DNA from 2 places in the Escherichia ruysiae genome. Region 1 is predicted to be linked to the other one. Evidence: predicted binding sites of a transcription regulator. Region 1 holds the regulator's gene; the other holds the start of a gene.

Evidence for each region. The regulator LexA, encoded in region 1, represses DNA repair genes until DNA is damaged. The targets are predictions, from matches to a motif close to TNCTGTATGTACATACAGNA.
Region 2: sulA (SOS-induced cell division inhibitor SulA) is a predicted target of LexA. The motif match lies at 2,592-2,611, and genes of this name have one in related genera.

What each region holds. Positions count from the first base shown of each region.
Region 1 covers NZ_JAVIWS010000001.1:2,290,120-2,298,337, reverse strand. Annotated here, with positions in the region: gene malM (maltose operon protein MalM) at 1-457, shown strand, start outside; gene ubiC (chorismate lyase) at 637-1,134, shown strand; gene ubiA (4-hydroxybenzoate octaprenyltransferase) at 1,147-2,019, shown strand; gene plsB (glycerol-3-phosphate 1-O-acyltransferase PlsB) at 2,186-4,609, opposite strand; gene dgkA (diacylglycerol kinase) at 4,779-5,147, shown strand; gene lexA (transcriptional repressor LexA) at 5,257-5,865, shown strand; gene dinF (MATE family efflux transporter DinF) at 5,938-7,263, shown strand; gene RGV86_RS11215 (CsbD family protein) at 7,379-7,588, shown strand; gene zur (zinc uptake transcriptional repressor Zur) at 7,630-8,145, opposite strand.
Region 2 covers NZ_JAVIWS010000001.1:4,371,132-4,379,349, forward strand. Annotated here, with positions in the region: gene matP (macrodomain Ter protein MatP) at 125-577, shown strand; gene ompA (porin OmpA) at 653-1,705, opposite strand; gene sulA (SOS-induced cell division inhibitor SulA) at 2,061-2,570, opposite strand; partial or broken gene sxy (CRP-S regulon transcriptional coactivator Sxy) at 2,788-3,417, shown strand; gene yccS (YccS family putative transporter) at 3,380-5,542, opposite strand; gene RGV86_RS20845 (YccF domain-containing protein) at 5,552-5,998, opposite strand; gene helD (DNA helicase IV) at 6,121-8,175, shown strand; gene mgsA (methylglyoxal synthase) at 8,207-8,218, opposite strand, start outside.

The DNA.
Region 1 (8,218 bases):
CTTTACCACTGAAAAAGATCTCCAGCAGACGACACAACTGCTCGATCCGGCAAAAGCCTATGCCAAAGGTGTTGGTAACTCGGTGCCGGATATTCCAGACCCGGTTGCCCGTCATACCACCGATGGTCTGCTGAAACTGAAAGTGAAAACCAACTCCAGCTCCAGCGTGTTGGTGGGGCCGTTGTTTGGTTCTTCCGCTCCAGCTCCGGTTACGGTAGGCAACACTGCAGCACCGGCGACCTACACGGCACCGGCCGCAGCTGCACCTGCTCCGGCACCGGCGAAGAAAAGTGAACCTATGCTCAACGACACGGAAAGTTATTTTAATACCGCGATTAAAAACGCTGTCGCGAAAGGTGATGTTGATAAGGCGTTAAAACTGCTTGATGAAGCTGAACGCCTGGGCTCGACATCTGCCCGTTCCACCTTTATCAGCAGTGTAAAAGGCAAGGGGTAATTACGCCCCACAGTGCTGATTTTGCAACAACTGGTGCGTCTTCGGGCGCACCTTTTTTTCTCTCTCTCCTGTGATTGTTGCGTTATTGTTGCGTATTAGATCACTTAATATGCTTTACATCTCCCGTTAACGCTTTTCTGCGATACAATGCCTTTACGTTATGTAACGGAGAGTTCGGCATGTCACACCCCGCGTTAACGCAACTGCGTGCGCTGCGCTATTTTGCAGAGATCCCTGCGCTGGAACCGCAACTGCTCGACTGGTTGTTGCTGGAAGATTCCATGACCAAACGTTTTGAACAGCAGGGAAAAACGGTGAGCGTGACGATGATCCGCGAAGGGTTTGTCGAGCAGAATGAAATCCCCGAAGAATTACCGCTGCTGCCGAAAGAATCCCGTTACTGGTTACGTGAGATTTTGTTATGTGCAGATGGAGAACCGTGGCTTGCCGGTCGCACTGTCGTTCCTGTGTCAACGCTAAGCGGCCCCGAGCTGGCGTTACAAAATTTGGGTAAAACGCCGTTAGGACGCTATCTGTTTACATCATCGACATTAACCCGTGACTTTATTGAGATAGGCAGTGATGCCGGACTTTGGGGGCGACGTTCCCGCCTGCGATTAAGTGGTAAGCCGCTGCTGCTGACCGAACTGTTTTTACCGGCATCACCGTTGTACTAAGAGGAAAAAAATATGGAGTGGAGTCTGACGCAAAATAAGCTGCTGGCGTTTCACCGCTTAATGCGTACGGATAAGCCAATTGGTGCGTTACTGCTGCTCTGGCCAACTTTATGGGCGCTATGGGTGGCGACACCCGGTGTTCCCCAACTCTGGATCCTGGCGGTGTTTGTCGCTGGCGTCTGGCTGATGCGTGCCGCCGGTTGTGTAGTGAATGACTATGCTGATCGTAAGTTTGATGGTCATGTTAAGCGCACGGCAAACCGACCGCTTCCCAGTGGCGCGGTGACGGAGAAAGAGGCGCGAACGCTATTTGTGGTGCTGGTGCTGATTTCGTTCTTACTGGTATTGACGCTGAACACGATGACCATTCTGTTGTCGATTGCCGGACTGGCGTTGGCGTGGGTGTACCCGTTTATGAAGCGGTATACCCATTTACCGCAAGTGGTGCTGGGTGCGGCGTTTGGTTGGTCGATTCCAATGGCTTTTGCCGCTGTGAGTGAATCGGTGCCGTTAAGCTGCTGGTTAATGTTCCTCGCCAATATTCTGTGGGCGGTGGCTTACGACACGCAGTATGCGATGGTTGACCGTGATGACGACGTGAAGATTGGCATTAAGTCCACCGCGATCCTGTTTGGACAATACGATAAGTTGATTATCGGCATTTTGCAGATTGGCGTGCTGGTGCTGATGGCGATTATCGGCGAGTTAAATGGCTTAGGCTGGGGATATTACTGGTCAATACTGATCGCGGGCGCACTGTTTGTTTATCAACAAAAACTGATTGCCAACCGCGAGCGTGAAGCCTGTTTTAAAGCGTTTATGAATAATAACTATGTTGGCCTGGTACTGTTTTTAGGGCTGGCAATGAGTTACTGGCATTTCTGATGATGTAAAAAAGCCGGATGATCATGGTCATCCGGCTTTTTTTCTGTGAAATGCTGCCTGATGCGCTGCGCTTATCAGGCCTACATAACACATCGCAATTTATTGAATTTGCAGGTCATAGTAGGCCGGGTAAGGCGTTTGCGCCGCATCCGGCAACGCTCATCAGTTACCCTTCGCCCTGCGTCGCACTCTCAATCGTTAAGCGTACATCGGACGTAATCAACTCCGCCAGCAACTGATAAACCTTCATCGTTTCTGCCGGTTCGGCGTCGCCGCTGTCGCTGATATATCCTTCATCACGCAGCGTCAGCACCAGAGAACTGAACACCGCTTTGTCGAAGAACTCCGGTGCGTTGATGCCGTGCAGCACGGAAAGACGTTGTGCCACAGTGCGGCTCTCTTTCTCCAGCGTACCGCGATTGATCGACGGGTTGGCGCTCAACAGCCAGAAGGTAATCGCATAACGTTGCAGCGTTTCACGCGCGCCTGCGGCAAGCAACTGAAGCGTGCGGGAGTGCGCCGGATTGATATGTAACTCATCATCTTGCAGCGTAATCAGCCCCTGGCGTTGCATCTCATTCGCCAGCGCATCAATAACACCCGGCAACTCGTCACGCTCCCAGCGCAGGAACAGCTCCGCTTTTAGCATTGGGTAAAGCACATTGACGTGCTCCATCAACACTTCGCGGGAGATGTGCCGATGCTGCGTCACAATTGCTGCCATCAGCGAAGGCAGAACCAACATATGCGCAATGTTGTTGCGATAGTAGGTCATCAGCACCGCTTGCTCACGCGGCAGGATAATAATGTCGCCGATGGTGTCTTTCTCAACTTCAAACTTGTTCATTTGCAGCGCGTGATCAATCAGCTCACCGGCGCTGGCTGAAGGAACGGTAGAGTCCGTGGAGTAAGGCACGTTGCGCATCAAATCGAGATAACAATTCAGCTGCTCAGTCAATTGCTCGCGAGTGAGTGAACGCTGACGTGACGCCAGCAGCGCAGTACAGCACAGGTTCATGGCGTTAGCCGCGCCTGCGTTGTTAATGCGCACCATCAGATCGGCAGCAATGTTATTGACTGTCGGCGTTAACCAGGCCGGGCGTACAGCTTCGATAGGATCAATAGATTCACGCCAGTCTGGTACGTGCTGATTGAGATAGGTCATCAACGGCATCGGTTCACCGAAGTTGACATAGCCCTGACCGAGATTACGCAGTTTGCTTAAACCGCGCAGCATCTGCGGCAGGCTCTCTTTCTCTTTCGTCGCGCCGCGCAGTTCTTTGGCGTAAGTACCCACTTCCATGACGTGCTCATAACCGATGTAGATCGGAATCAACGTAATCGGACGCGTACCGCCACGCAGCATCGCCTGAATGGTCATCGACAGTGTGCCGGTTTTCGGATCAAGCAAACGTCCTGTACGCGAACGACCGCCTTCCACAAAGTACTCAACGGAATAACCACGGCTGAACAGTTCGCCGAGATATTCACGGAAAACGGTGGAGTAGAGTTTATTGCCTTTAAAAGTACGGCGAATAAAGAACGCCCCCAGACGGCGGAAAATCGGCCCGGCAGGCCAGAAGTTCAGGTTGATCCCGGCGGCGATATGCGGCGGCACCAGCCCCTGGTGATACAGCACGTAAGAGAGCAGCAGGTAGTCCATGTGGCTACGGTGGCATGGCACATACACCAGCTCATGACCGTCGTGAGCCAGCTGGCGAACGCGTTCGGCATTATGGACGTTGATTCCCTGATAGAGCCGGTTCCAGGTGAAGCCCAGAATACGGTCAGTCAGGCGGATCATCTCGTAAGAGAAGTTCGCCGCAATCTCTTCCATCAGCGCAATAGCGTTCTGCTGCGCTTTTTCATGGGAGATCTTTTTGCTGCGCGCTTCATCTTCTACCGCTTTGGCAATTGCACGCGAGGCGAGCAGCTTATTAAACAAATCCTGACGAGCAGGCAAGCGTGGACCCACGGCAGCCAGACGCTGACGGGCAAAGTGCATACGCGCCACGCGCGCCAGTTTTTGGGCGATAGTTTTATCTGTGCCGTGTTCATCAGCCATGCGGCGTAGCGAAACTGACGGCGAGAAACGCACAAAGCTATCGCGACCAAGCCACAGTACGGCGAAAAATTTCTGCACGCCGTTGAGCATACGTAGTGGCGGGTTTACTTCGCCTTTTTCACGTCCTGGCGCACGACCAAACATCACCGATACCGGCACCATCTGCACATCCAGATTTGGGTTGCTACGGTGCAGATCGAGATAGTCGTGGAACAGCTTAATAGACTCTTCTTTCGGCGTGTAATAGGTGAAAACACGCGGCCCGCCATGAATAAACACATAGCGCGGCAGTAGCGTGCCGTCTACCTCCAGCGGCTCTAATGGATCAGGCAGATCATGCGCCAGGCACTGGGCGCGCAACGTCAGCAAATCCGCTTTTGAGTTGTACGGTAAAACGTACATAATTGGACGAGAGGTATCGAGCCCCAATTCCGGGGCAGGATCTGCCGGAATAGACTTGCTTTTTACCAGGATGCTTAATGGTAAATTCAGTAATTTGTAGTAAATTCGTGGCCAGCCGGACATAAACGATGTAAAGCCTCTGGTTAATAATGCAAATGCGCGGGAAGGATAGCAGAAAGTCATGGGAAATTCTGTGGTATCCGCTCATGTTTCGCGCGGCGCTACGCTACCGGAATCATCGGATTCAACGGTACACTGATATTGACGCTCATAATGTAAAAAGGTTCTTTCAATGGCCAATAATACCACTGGATTCACTCGAATTATCAAAGCCGCTGGCTATTCCTGGAAAGGTTTACGCGCTGCATGGATCAACGAAGCGGCATTCCGTCAGGAAGGCGTGGCGGTATTGTTGGCGGTGGTCATCGCTTGCTGGCTGGATGTGGACGCGATAACCCGCGTACTGCTTATTAGCTCCGTCATGTTGGTGATGATTGTGGAAATTCTCAATAGCGCCATCGAAGCGGTGGTTGATCGTATTGGCTCTGAATACCACGAGCTTTCCGGGCGGGCGAAAGATATGGGGTCCGCAGCGGTGCTGATCGCGATTATCGTCGCTGTGGCAACCTGGGTCATTCTGTTATGGTCGCATTTTGGATAACCCTTCCAGAATTCGATAAATCTCTGGTTTATTGTGTAGTTTATGGTTCCAAAATCGCCTTTTGCTGTATATACTCACAGCATAACTGTATATACACCCAGGGGGCGGAATGAAAGCGTTAACGGCCAGGCAACAAGAGGTGTTTGATCTCATTCGTGATCACATCAGCCAGACAGGTATGCCGCCGACGCGTGCGGAAATCGCGCAGCGTTTGGGGTTCCGTTCCCCAAACGCGGCTGAAGAACATCTGAAAGCGTTGGCACGCAAAGGCGTAATTGAAATTGTTTCCGGCGCATCGCGTGGGATTCGTTTGTTGCAGGAAGAGGAAGAAGGGTTGCCATTGGTAGGTCGTGTGGCTGCCGGTGAACCGCTTCTGGCGCAGCAGCATATTGAAGGTCATTATCAGGTCGATCCTTCCTTGTTCAAGCCGAATGCCGATTTCCTGCTGCGCGTCAGCGGAATGTCGATGAAAGATATCGGCATTATGGATGGCGACTTGCTGGCAGTGCATAAAACTCAGGATGTACGTAATGGTCAGGTCGTTGTCGCACGTATTGATGACGAAGTTACCGTTAAGCGTCTGAAAAAACAGGGCAATAAAGTCGAATTATTGCCAGAAAACAGCGAGTTTAAACCGATTGTCGTTGACCTTCGTCAGCAGAGCTTCACCATTGAAGGGCTGGCGGTTGGGGTTATTCGCAACGGCGACTGGCTGTAACAGATCTCTGATACCGCGATGCCGCCTGGCGTCGCGGTTTGTTTTTCATCTCTCTTCATCAGGCTTGTCTGCATGGCATTCCTCACTTCATCTGATAAAGCTCTCTGGCATCTCGCCTTACCTATGATTTTCTCCAATATCACCGTTCCGTTGCTGGGGCTGATTGATACGGCGGTAATTGGTCATCTTGATAGTCCGGTTTATCTGGGCGGCGTGGCGGTTGGCGCAACGGCGACCAGCTTTCTCTTTATGCTGTTGCTGTTTTTGCGCATGAGCACTACCGGGCTTACTGCGCAGGCGTATGGTGCCAAAAATCCTCAGGCATTAGCGCGTGCGCTGGTGCAGCCGTTGCTACTGGCGCTGGGGGCTGGCGCGTTGATTGCTCTGTTGCGTACACCGATTATCGATCTGGCGCTGCATATTGTTGGTGGCAGTGAAGCCGTGCTGGAACAGGCGCGGCGCTTTCTTGAAATTCGGTGGCTAAGTGCACCGGCGTCGCTGGCAAACCTGGTATTACTTGGCTGGTTGCTCGGCGTGCAATATGCCCGTGCGCCGGTTGTCCTGTTAGTGGTGGGTAATATTCTCAACATTGTGCTGGATGTCTGGCTGGTGATGGGGCTGCATATGAACGTGCAGGGCGCGGCGCTGGCAACGGTCATCGCAGAATATGCGACGTTGCTGATTGGTCTGCTAATGGTGCGTAAAATCCTCAAACTACGCGGTATTTCCGGCGAAATGCTGAAAACAGCCTGGCGAGGAAACGTCCGTCGCTTGCTGGCGCTTAACCGCGACATCATGCTGCGCTCCCTGTTATTGCAACTCTGTTTTGGTGCAATAACGGTACTTGGCGCGCGACTGGGAAGTGACATTATCGCCGTTAACGCGGTTCTGATGACGCTACTCACCTTTACCGCCTATGCGCTGGATGGTTTTGCCTACGCGGTTGAAGCTCATTCAGGTCAGGCATACGGTGCGCGCGACGGGAGCCAGTTACTGGATGTCTGGCGCGCAGCGTGTCGCCAGTCGGGGATCGTGGCGTTGCTGTTTTCTGTGATTTATTTGCTGGCAGGGGAACACATTATTGCGTTGCTGACGTCATTAACCCAGATTCAGCAGCTGGCCGATCGCTATCTTATCTGGCAGGTCATTTTACCGCTGGTTGGTGTCTGGTGTTATCTGCTGGACGGCATGTTTATAGGTGCAACGCGCGCCGCCGAAATGCGAAACAGTATGGCGGTGGCAGCAGCAGGATTTGCGCTGACGCTCCTCACGTTGCCGTGGTTGGGTAATCATGGTTTGTGGCTGGCGTTAACCGTCTTTCTGGCGCTGCGCGGGCTTTCTCTGGCGGCTATCTGGCGTCGTCACTGGCGCAACGGAACATGGTTTGCCGGAGCGTGACGGTTAAATATTCTGAATAAATAATCCTAAGCCAAATTCCTGACTACACTTAATCCCATGTTCAGAAGAAAAGCGAGCGTACTCTCATTCACCACCTAACGATGAGGACTTGAATATGAATAAAGACGAAGTCGGCGGTAACTGGAAACAGTTCAAAGGTAAAGTGAAAGAGCAATGGGGCAAACTGACCGATGATGATATGACGGTCATTGAAGGTAAACGTGATCAGTTAGTGGGTAAAATCCAGGAACGCTACGGTTACCAGAAAGATCAGGCAGAGAAAGAGGTCGTGGACTGGGAAACCCGCAATGAATACCGCTGGTAATTAATCCCTCCTGCCCGACGTGTACAAGGATGTACGCCCTCTTAACGCGGTTTCTTTTTCACCTGAATAGAGTGGTCATGATGGCACTGTTCAGGATGACGACACGCTTCCACTTCTACACATGCTGAACATAATCCATGCGCTTCAATCACATTATGCCGCAGGGCAAAACCCATTTTTGCCGCCAGCGTATGCATGATGTCTTCCACACCTTCCGCACACTCTTCTTTCACTGCGCCGCAGCGATCGCAAATAAACATAGCTGAAGTATGCGTTGGTTGATCGAACAGGTGACAGAGCACATAGCTGTTGGTGGACTCAACTTTATGCACAAACCCTTGCTCAAGCAGAAAATCGAGTGCGCGATAAACCGTTGGCGGCTTGGCCTGCGGCTCTGCTTCACGCAGTAAATCAAGCAGATCGTAGGCGCTGATGGCTCCTTCCTGCAGACTCATCAGGCGCAACACTTCAAGGCGCTGCGGGGTCAGGCGCACATTACGCTGTGCACAGAGTTTTTCAGCTTGCGCTAATAACTCCTGCGTTGTGGTCTTTTCCATTGGGCACCTCAAAGTGGGGTTAAGAATGTCCTTACTTTACCATAGTTCTCACTTAAACGCCGAGAACAGGGCG
Region 2 (8,218 bases), 2.1 Mb from region 1:
ACGTAGAAAGCACCGACAATACTCCTTGCATGGGCGTTAAAGCTCACAGGATGGAGATTCTTTTCATCACACAGTTAAAAAACTGATATTCTGTAAAGAGTTACACGGTAACATTGAGATCGCTATGAAATATCAACAACTTGAAAATCTGGAAAGCGGTTGGAAATGGAAGTATCTGGTGAAGAAACACCGTGAAGGGGAGCTAATTACCCGTTACGTAGAAGCCAGTGCCGCCCAGGAAGCCGTTGACGTGTTGCTATCGCTGGAAAATGAACCCGTGCTGGTAAATGGCTGGATTGACAAGCATATGAATCCAGAGCTGGTCAATCGCATGAAGCAGACTATTCGAGCCAGACGGAAACGCCATTTTAATGCGGAACATCAGTACACGCGTAAGAAATCAATCGATCTGGAATTTATTGTCTGGCAACGGCTGGCTGGTCTTGCACAGCGGCGCGGTAAAACACTTTCCGAAACGATTGTCCAGCTGATAGAAGATGCGGAAAACAAAGAGAAATATGCAAATAAAATGTCTTCTTTGAAGCAGGATTTGCAGGCTTTACTCGGAAAGGAATAACTTGCCAGGGTTATTTATTTTACTGAAGACGAAAAAAACCCCGCATGAAGCGGGGTTTTTTTACCAGACGAGAACTTAAGCCTGCGGCTGAGTTACAACGTCTTTGATGCCTTTAACTTCGATCTCTACGCGACGATCCGGAGCCAGGCAGTCAATCAGTGCAGCGCGTTGTTTCACGTTGTCACAGGTGTTGCCGGTAACCGGGTTGGATTCGCCCATACCACGTGCGGAGATCTTGTCAGACGGGATACCTTTAGAGATCAGGTAATCAACGACGGACTGAGCACGACGCTCGGACAGACCCTGGTTGTAAGCATCAGAACCGATGCGGTCAGTGTAACCCAGAACAACTACGGAACCGTCTTTCGGATCCAGGTTGCTCAGCTGGCTGTACAGCTGATCCAGAGCAGCCTGACCTTCCGGTTTCAGGGTTGCTTTGTTGAAGTTGAACAGAACGTCAGACTTCAGAGTGAAGTGCTTGGTCTGTACTTCCGGAGCTGGGGCCGGAGCCGGAGCAACTACCGGAGCTGCTTCGCCCTGACCGAAACGGTAGGAAACACCCAGGCTCAGCAGACCGTTGTCCGGACGAGTACCGATGGTGTGTGCGTCACCGATATTGTTGGTCCACTGGTATTCCAGACGGGTAGCGATTTCAGGAGTGATCGCGTACTCAACACCACCTGCGAATACCGGAGAAACGCCGGTGTCGTGGTCTTTATAGGATGCGCCACCAGGTACGTTAGCCTTGGTGTCTGCACGCCATACCATACCACCCAGACGAGTGTAGATGTCCAGATCGTCAGTGATTGGGTAACCCAGTTTAGCGGTCAGCTGAACGCCCTGAGCTTTGTATGCGCCATTGATGTTGTCGCCTTTGTACGGCATACGACCTAACCAGTCGTAACCCATTTCAAAGCCAACATACGGGTTAACCTGGTAACCACCAAAAGCACCTGCACCCAGTTGGTTTTCGTGGGTCGGACCATTGTTAGGAATGAAACCAGTGTCATGGTACTGGGACCAGCCCAGTTTAGCACCAGTGTACCAGGTGTTATCTTTCGGAGCGGCCTGCGCTACGGTAGCGAAACCAGCCAGTGCCACTGCAATCGCGATAGCTGTCTTTTTCATTTTTTGCGCCTCGTTATCATCCAAAATACGCCATGAATATCTCCAACGAGATAACACGGTTAAATCCTTCACCGGGGATCTGCTCAATATTAACTCTACCGATATCTTCGGCTTATGCCGAGCACCCCTGGCGATGTAAAGTCTACAACGTAGTTGAAAACTTACAAGTGTGAACTCCGTCAGGCATATGAAAAAAAAGATTTGTATAAGGCGCGTTTAACCTTTTTTGTTAACGACACTTTACAGCATAAAATCGCGGAAACCGCTTCAGACAAGCCTCCGCAGGGAAAGTTAGCCATGAGTGAAATCATCAGACGGGCGATAAAAAAAGTTCCAGGATTAATCCTAAATTTACTTAATGATACAAATTAGAGTGAATCTTTACCCCGGAAAGTTGTCTCGTGGCGTGAGAGGTTGTGCTTACTGGACGCATAATAAACCCCATTGCGTTACCTTCATTAGCGGCATCCACAAGCTCTGCATGTTCTTCTTCTGTCAGATCATCTGCTAACCAACCGATCACCACGCTGTAATTTCCCGTGCGTAAAGCGCGAACCATTGATTCCACCGTGTGGCAAGGGGAAAGTTGGTTTATCTGCATCACTTTCGTTAAAGGTAGCCCAGCAGCCTGAACCCATTCACGACTCAGTTTTTGTTTTGGTGTTAACCATAGTTGCCAACGTGATTGCTGACCGAGTTGCTGCAACAATGGCAAAAGCAGCAGTTGCGTCATCATGGGCTGATCTTCGCGATAGACAACTTCACTAATTAGCCCGGCTGTAGTGTTTTCCGTGGAGACACGCGCAATTTTGCTTGCTGCGGATGAGAACAACGAAGAACGATGTGCATAGCCTGAAGTGTACATAATCAATCCAGCCCTGTGAGTTACTGTATGAATATACAGTACATCCAGTGGCAACAAAGATCAACCCTAATTTCGGAAAGAGCCTCGCAAATTTTGTCGTTCGTGACCTGAAAACTTAAATTAATCTTGCCCCTTGATAATAAGTTGCCTATTTTCGTATTTAACGGATCCGTTAATGTGAATCATTCTTTTATATTATGATTTTAAAAGGAATTTTATGAAAAGCCTCTCTTATAAGCGGATCTATAAGTCACAAGAATACCTGGCTACGCTGGGCACCATTGAATACCGATCATTGTTTGGTAGTTACAGTCTGACCGTTGATGACACGGTATTTGCAATGGTTTCTGATGGCGAGTTGTATCTTCGGGCTTGTGAACAAAGTGCACAATACTGTGTAAAACATCCGCCAGTATGGCTGACATATAAAAAGTGTGGGCGGTTTGTTACCCTCAATTACTACCGGGTCGATGAAAGCCTATGGCGAAATTAACAAAAGCTGGTGCGCCTGTCGAAATTTTCTCTGGACGCCGCGCTTCAAGAGAAAAGTACGCGCAATATCCGGCAACGGCTGAAAGATTTACCCAATATGTCTTACCATCTTGAGGCTATTCTCGGGGAAGTGGGGATTAAGGATGTACGGGCGTTACGTATTCTTGGGGCGAAAATGTGTTGGCTGCGACTGCGGCAACAAAACAGTCTGGTGACAGAAAAAATCTTATTTATGCTTGAAGGCGCAATTCTCGGTATTCATGAAGCTGCGCTCCCGGTAGCACGCCGCCAGGAGCTTGCAGAATGGGCAGATTCTCTTACGCCGAAACAGGAGTTTCCTGCGGAACTTGAGTAATTCTGCGCTGCAGACGACCAATTTCTGGTAGTAATGCAATCAATAATCCGACTTGCTGTACAACCAGAGGTTCTTTGCTGTCTGCCCGTGGTTCAAGTTGCTGCATCTGTTGTTTCAGGTCAGCTAATGCCTGATTGACGCGTTCCTCATCGGCAGGTTGATGATGTAGCGCGTCATCCACATAGCAAACTGCGTCATCAAGAAACGCCAGAATTTCAGGGTTAGTTAACTGCTCACGGTGTGCTCCGAGGGCAGAAATGTAACTGGTAAACGTATGGTTAAGGCAGAGTAACCGGAACGCGTCCTCGCGAATTTGCGGTGTGACATTCGGTTCGCTGGACATATTCGACACCACCGACGCCAGCTCTGCATCACGATTGTGTGCATCGCGACGAGCAATACGATATGCCAGACGGTTATCGCGCCCTTGGTGGTATTGTTCGAGAATAGCATCGAGATAACGGCAGTTAGCATCGGTTGCGCGCTCAAGCATTCGGGGCAGATTACGAAACCGCCAGTCTGGCCAGATGTAACTTACCGCTGCCCATGCAATGGCACATCCGATTAGCGTATCGATTACGCGAGGCAATGCCACTTCAAAACCTTCACCCAGCAAGTTAAAGCACAGTAGCACCAGAAGCGTAATGAACATCGTTGCATGAGCGTATTGCACGTTACGGAAGGCAAAAAAGAGAACACCGGTAATGACCAGCAGCACCAGTTGCCCTTCCAGTGACGGCACAAACCACAGCACAGGAATGCCAATCGCAATACCCACCAGCGTACCAATAATCCTTAATTTCAGGCGGTGGCGCGTGGCGTTATAGTTTGGCTGGCAGACAAACAAACTTGTCAGCAAGATCCAATACCCGTGATGCATCCCGGTTATCTGAATGATGGCGTAGCCGAAGCACAAGACCAGTGACATTCTTACCGCATGACGGAAGAGGGCGGATTCCGGCGTGAAGTGACGGCTAAGACGCAGCCAGATATCGCTCAACCCGTGCGGGCTGTCATCTGCGAGTTCATTTTCGTCATTATTATGGGGCAGTGCCTGAGCCTGTTCTGATTCAATTGTTGCCAGTTGGGCATCAATGGCACGTAAATTGTTCAGCAAAAATCCCAGTGTTTTGAGTAAATCGGCGGGCGCGCCGTTATCGCGCATCCGCTCAAGCGCAGCATCAATATGCGTAAAAGCGCGTTCAAAATGCGGATCGTGTTGATAAGGCTGACGCAGCAAAATACAGCGTGACAGTTGCTGGCAGGCCTGTCCCTGCATTGACATCAGTCGCTGGAAACGGAACAGCACGTCGCTGTGGCGAAAATGTTCCCGCAACGTTTGATACTGAATATGGGAAGAGCTGGCACGTTCGTGGATATCCTGCGCTACAAAGTAGTAATGCAATGTGCGACGTGTCCCCCGCTGACCACGATCGCCGCGTAAACGAGTCAGCAACGAGAGTTTCGTCTGATTCAGTGTCGCCATCAGTTGCCCGTTGGCGAGAGCCAAATCGTACAGCGGTGCCTGGCTTTCATCCTCTATATCAGGATCGAACATGCGTGATTTCAGTTCCAGATAACGCGCCAGTTGTTCATAGCAACGCGCCAGATTGTCCTGCAATGGGCGGACAGGGAACAGTAGATGACCAATAAGCGTCAGAACGTTGTACCAGACGGCACCAGCAAGCAGATACATCGGCTGCTGATACCAGTGCTCATAGAGAGACGTCCCCAGCATGGTGTAAATGGCGATCAGCAACGCACCAAAGGCGATTGTTGCATAGCGTTGACCCAAACCGCCAAGCAAAATGAAACCGCTGGTGGAGAGCGTTAAGCCAATGGCAAATAACCAGGGCCAGGGGAAAAGGAGTTCTACCGAGGCCGAGGCAATAAAAAAGCAGAACAGCGTAATGATGAGGTTACGCAGACGCCCAGCCAGTCGGTCGTCGAGATCGGTTAGCGCCGCTGCCACCATTCCCAGTGTCAGCGGAATCGTCAGTTTTACATCACCCAGCCACCACGGAAACGCTGTGGTTCCACAAAGCGCAATAAAAATACGCGCGTAATACAGCCAGGCGCTGTTCCAGGTATAGCGTTTGAGCAAAGGACTTAGCATAAAAGCCATAATGTTAGATTATTCAAAACGACGTCGCGCATTGGCTTCACGCGCAGCACGAGCTGTTTCCACAGAAACTACGCGGCGACCGACTGGCCACAGTGCAATAGCGGCAATTTTAAAATTCGCAATGCCAACCGGAATGCCAATGATGGAAATGCATTGTGCGATACCTGTCGCAATGTGCATCAGGCATAACCACCAGCCAAAGAAAATCAGCCAGAAAATATTCAGTACCGTACCGCCAGTATTCAGCAGTACATTTTTACCTGCCGGATTCAGTTCATCGACATGAATGGCCTCATTGCCGTAAGGCACCAGAGACAGTTTGGTGATCTCCCAGCAGGATCGTGTCAGCGGTAAGGTAAAAATCAGCACAATACTGACCAGGGTTGCCAACAGCCAGCCCAGAGTGGTGGCAAATCCGCCAAGCACAAAGTTCAGAATGTTCAAAACGGTACGCATAAAACCTCGCTTTACTGTGGTTTTCAGTAATGGGCGGCAATTGTAACGTTTTTTTGGGCTGGAGCACGTTTTCTCTGACGGTTACACTGATAAGAAATAACATCGTGTGGATCTACAGAGTCATGGAACTGAAAGCGACAACTCTTGGCAAACGTCTGGCACAGCACCCTTATGATCGGGCGGTGATCCTCAATGCCGGGATAAAAGTCTCCGGCGATCGTCACGAATATCTCATTCCTTTCAATCAATTACTGGCAATTCACTGCAAGCGCGGTCTGGTATGGGGTGAGCTGGAATTTGTACTGCCTGATGAAAAAGTCGTGCGTCTGCACGGCACCGAATGGGGTGAGACGCAGCGTTTTCACCGCCATCTTGATGCTCACTGGCGGCGCTGGAGCGAGGAGATGAGCGAAATTGCGGCTGGCGTATTACAGCAGCAATTGGATCTTATCGCCGCACGCACCAACGATAATAAATGGCTGACGCGGGAGCAAACTTCTGGCGTGCAGCAACAAATCCGCCAGGCTTTGTCGGCGTTGCCGTTGCCGGTTAATCGACTGGAAGAATTCGATAACTGCCGTGAGGCGTGGCGCAAATGTCAGGCCTGGTTGAAAGATATTGAAGGCGCTCGGTTGCAGCATAATCAGGCGTATACCGAAACCATGCTTAATGAGTATGCGGATTTTTTCCGTCAGGTTGAATCTTCACCGCTTAATCCGGCGCAGGCTCGGGCAGTCGTTAATGGCGAACATTCTCTGTTAGTGCTGGCAGGCGCAGGAAGCGGTAAAACATCGGTGCTGGTAGCGCGTGCAGGCTGGTTGCTGGCGCGTGGTGAAGCGTCCCCTGAGCAAATTTTATTGCTGGCGTTTGGTCGCAAAGCCGCTGAAGAGATGGACGAGCGTATTCGCGACCGGCTACATACCGAAGACATTACCGCACGCACGTTTCATTCACTGGCGCTACATATTATTCAGCAATGTAGCAAAAAAGTACCCACAGTCAGCAAACTGGAAAATGACACCGCTGCCCGACATGAACTCTTTATTGCTGAGTGGCGCAAGCAATGCAGCGAGAAGAAAGCGCAGGCGAAGGGCTGGCGGCAATGGCTGACGGAAGAAATGCAGTGGTCAGTGCCAGAAGGTAACTTCTGGGATGATGAAAAATTACAGCGTCGTCTTGCCTCACGCCTCGATCGCTGGGTAAGTCTGATGCGGATGCACGGCGGTGCACAGGCAGAAATGATTGCCAGCGCGCCCGAAGAGATTCGCGATCTGTTCAGTAAACGTATCAAGTTGATGGCCCCGTTATTAAAAGCCTGGAAAGGTGCGCTGAAGGCAGAAAACGCCGTCGATTTTTCGGGCCTTATTCACCAGGCGATTGTGATTCTGGAGAAAGGTCGCTTTATCAGCCCCTGGAAGCATATTCTGGTTGATGAATTTCAGGATATCTCGCCGCAGCGCGCAGCGTTGTTAGCGGCATTACGCAAGCAAAACAGCCAGACGACGTTGTTTGCCGTTGGCGATGACTGGCAGGCGATTTACCGCTTCAGTGGCGCGCAAATGTCGCTCACCACGGCTTTCCATGAAAACTTTGGTGAAGGCGATCGCTGTGATTTAGACACGACTTACCGTTTTAACAGTCGTATCGGTGAGGTGGCAAACCGGTTTATTCAGCAGAACCCAAGTCAGTTGAAAAAGCCGCTAAATAGCTTAACCAATGGAGACAAAAAAGCCGTCACGTTATTGGATGAGAGCCAGCTTGACGCTTTGCTGGATAAGCTCTCTGGTTATGCCAAACCGGAAGAGCGCATTCTGGTTCTGGCGCGTTATCACCACATGAGGCCTGCCAGCCTGGAAAAAGCGGCAACACGCTGGCCGAAGTTGCAAATCGACTTTATGACTATTCATGCCAGCAAAGGGCAACAGGCGGATTACGTCATCATCGTTGGCTTGCAGGAGGGGAGTGATGGTTTTCCGGCTGCGGCGCGGGAGTCGATTATGGAAGAGGCGCTACTGCCACCGGTTGAGGATTTCCCGGACGCTGAAGAACGGCGATTAATGTACGTGGCGCTGACCCGCGCACGCCATCGGGTATGGGCACTGTTTAACAAAGAGTATCCCTCTCCCTTTGTGGAAATACTGAAAAATCTGGATGTGCCGGTGGCGAGAAAACCGTAAGAAACAGGTGGCGTTTGCCACCTGTGCAATATTACTTCAGGCG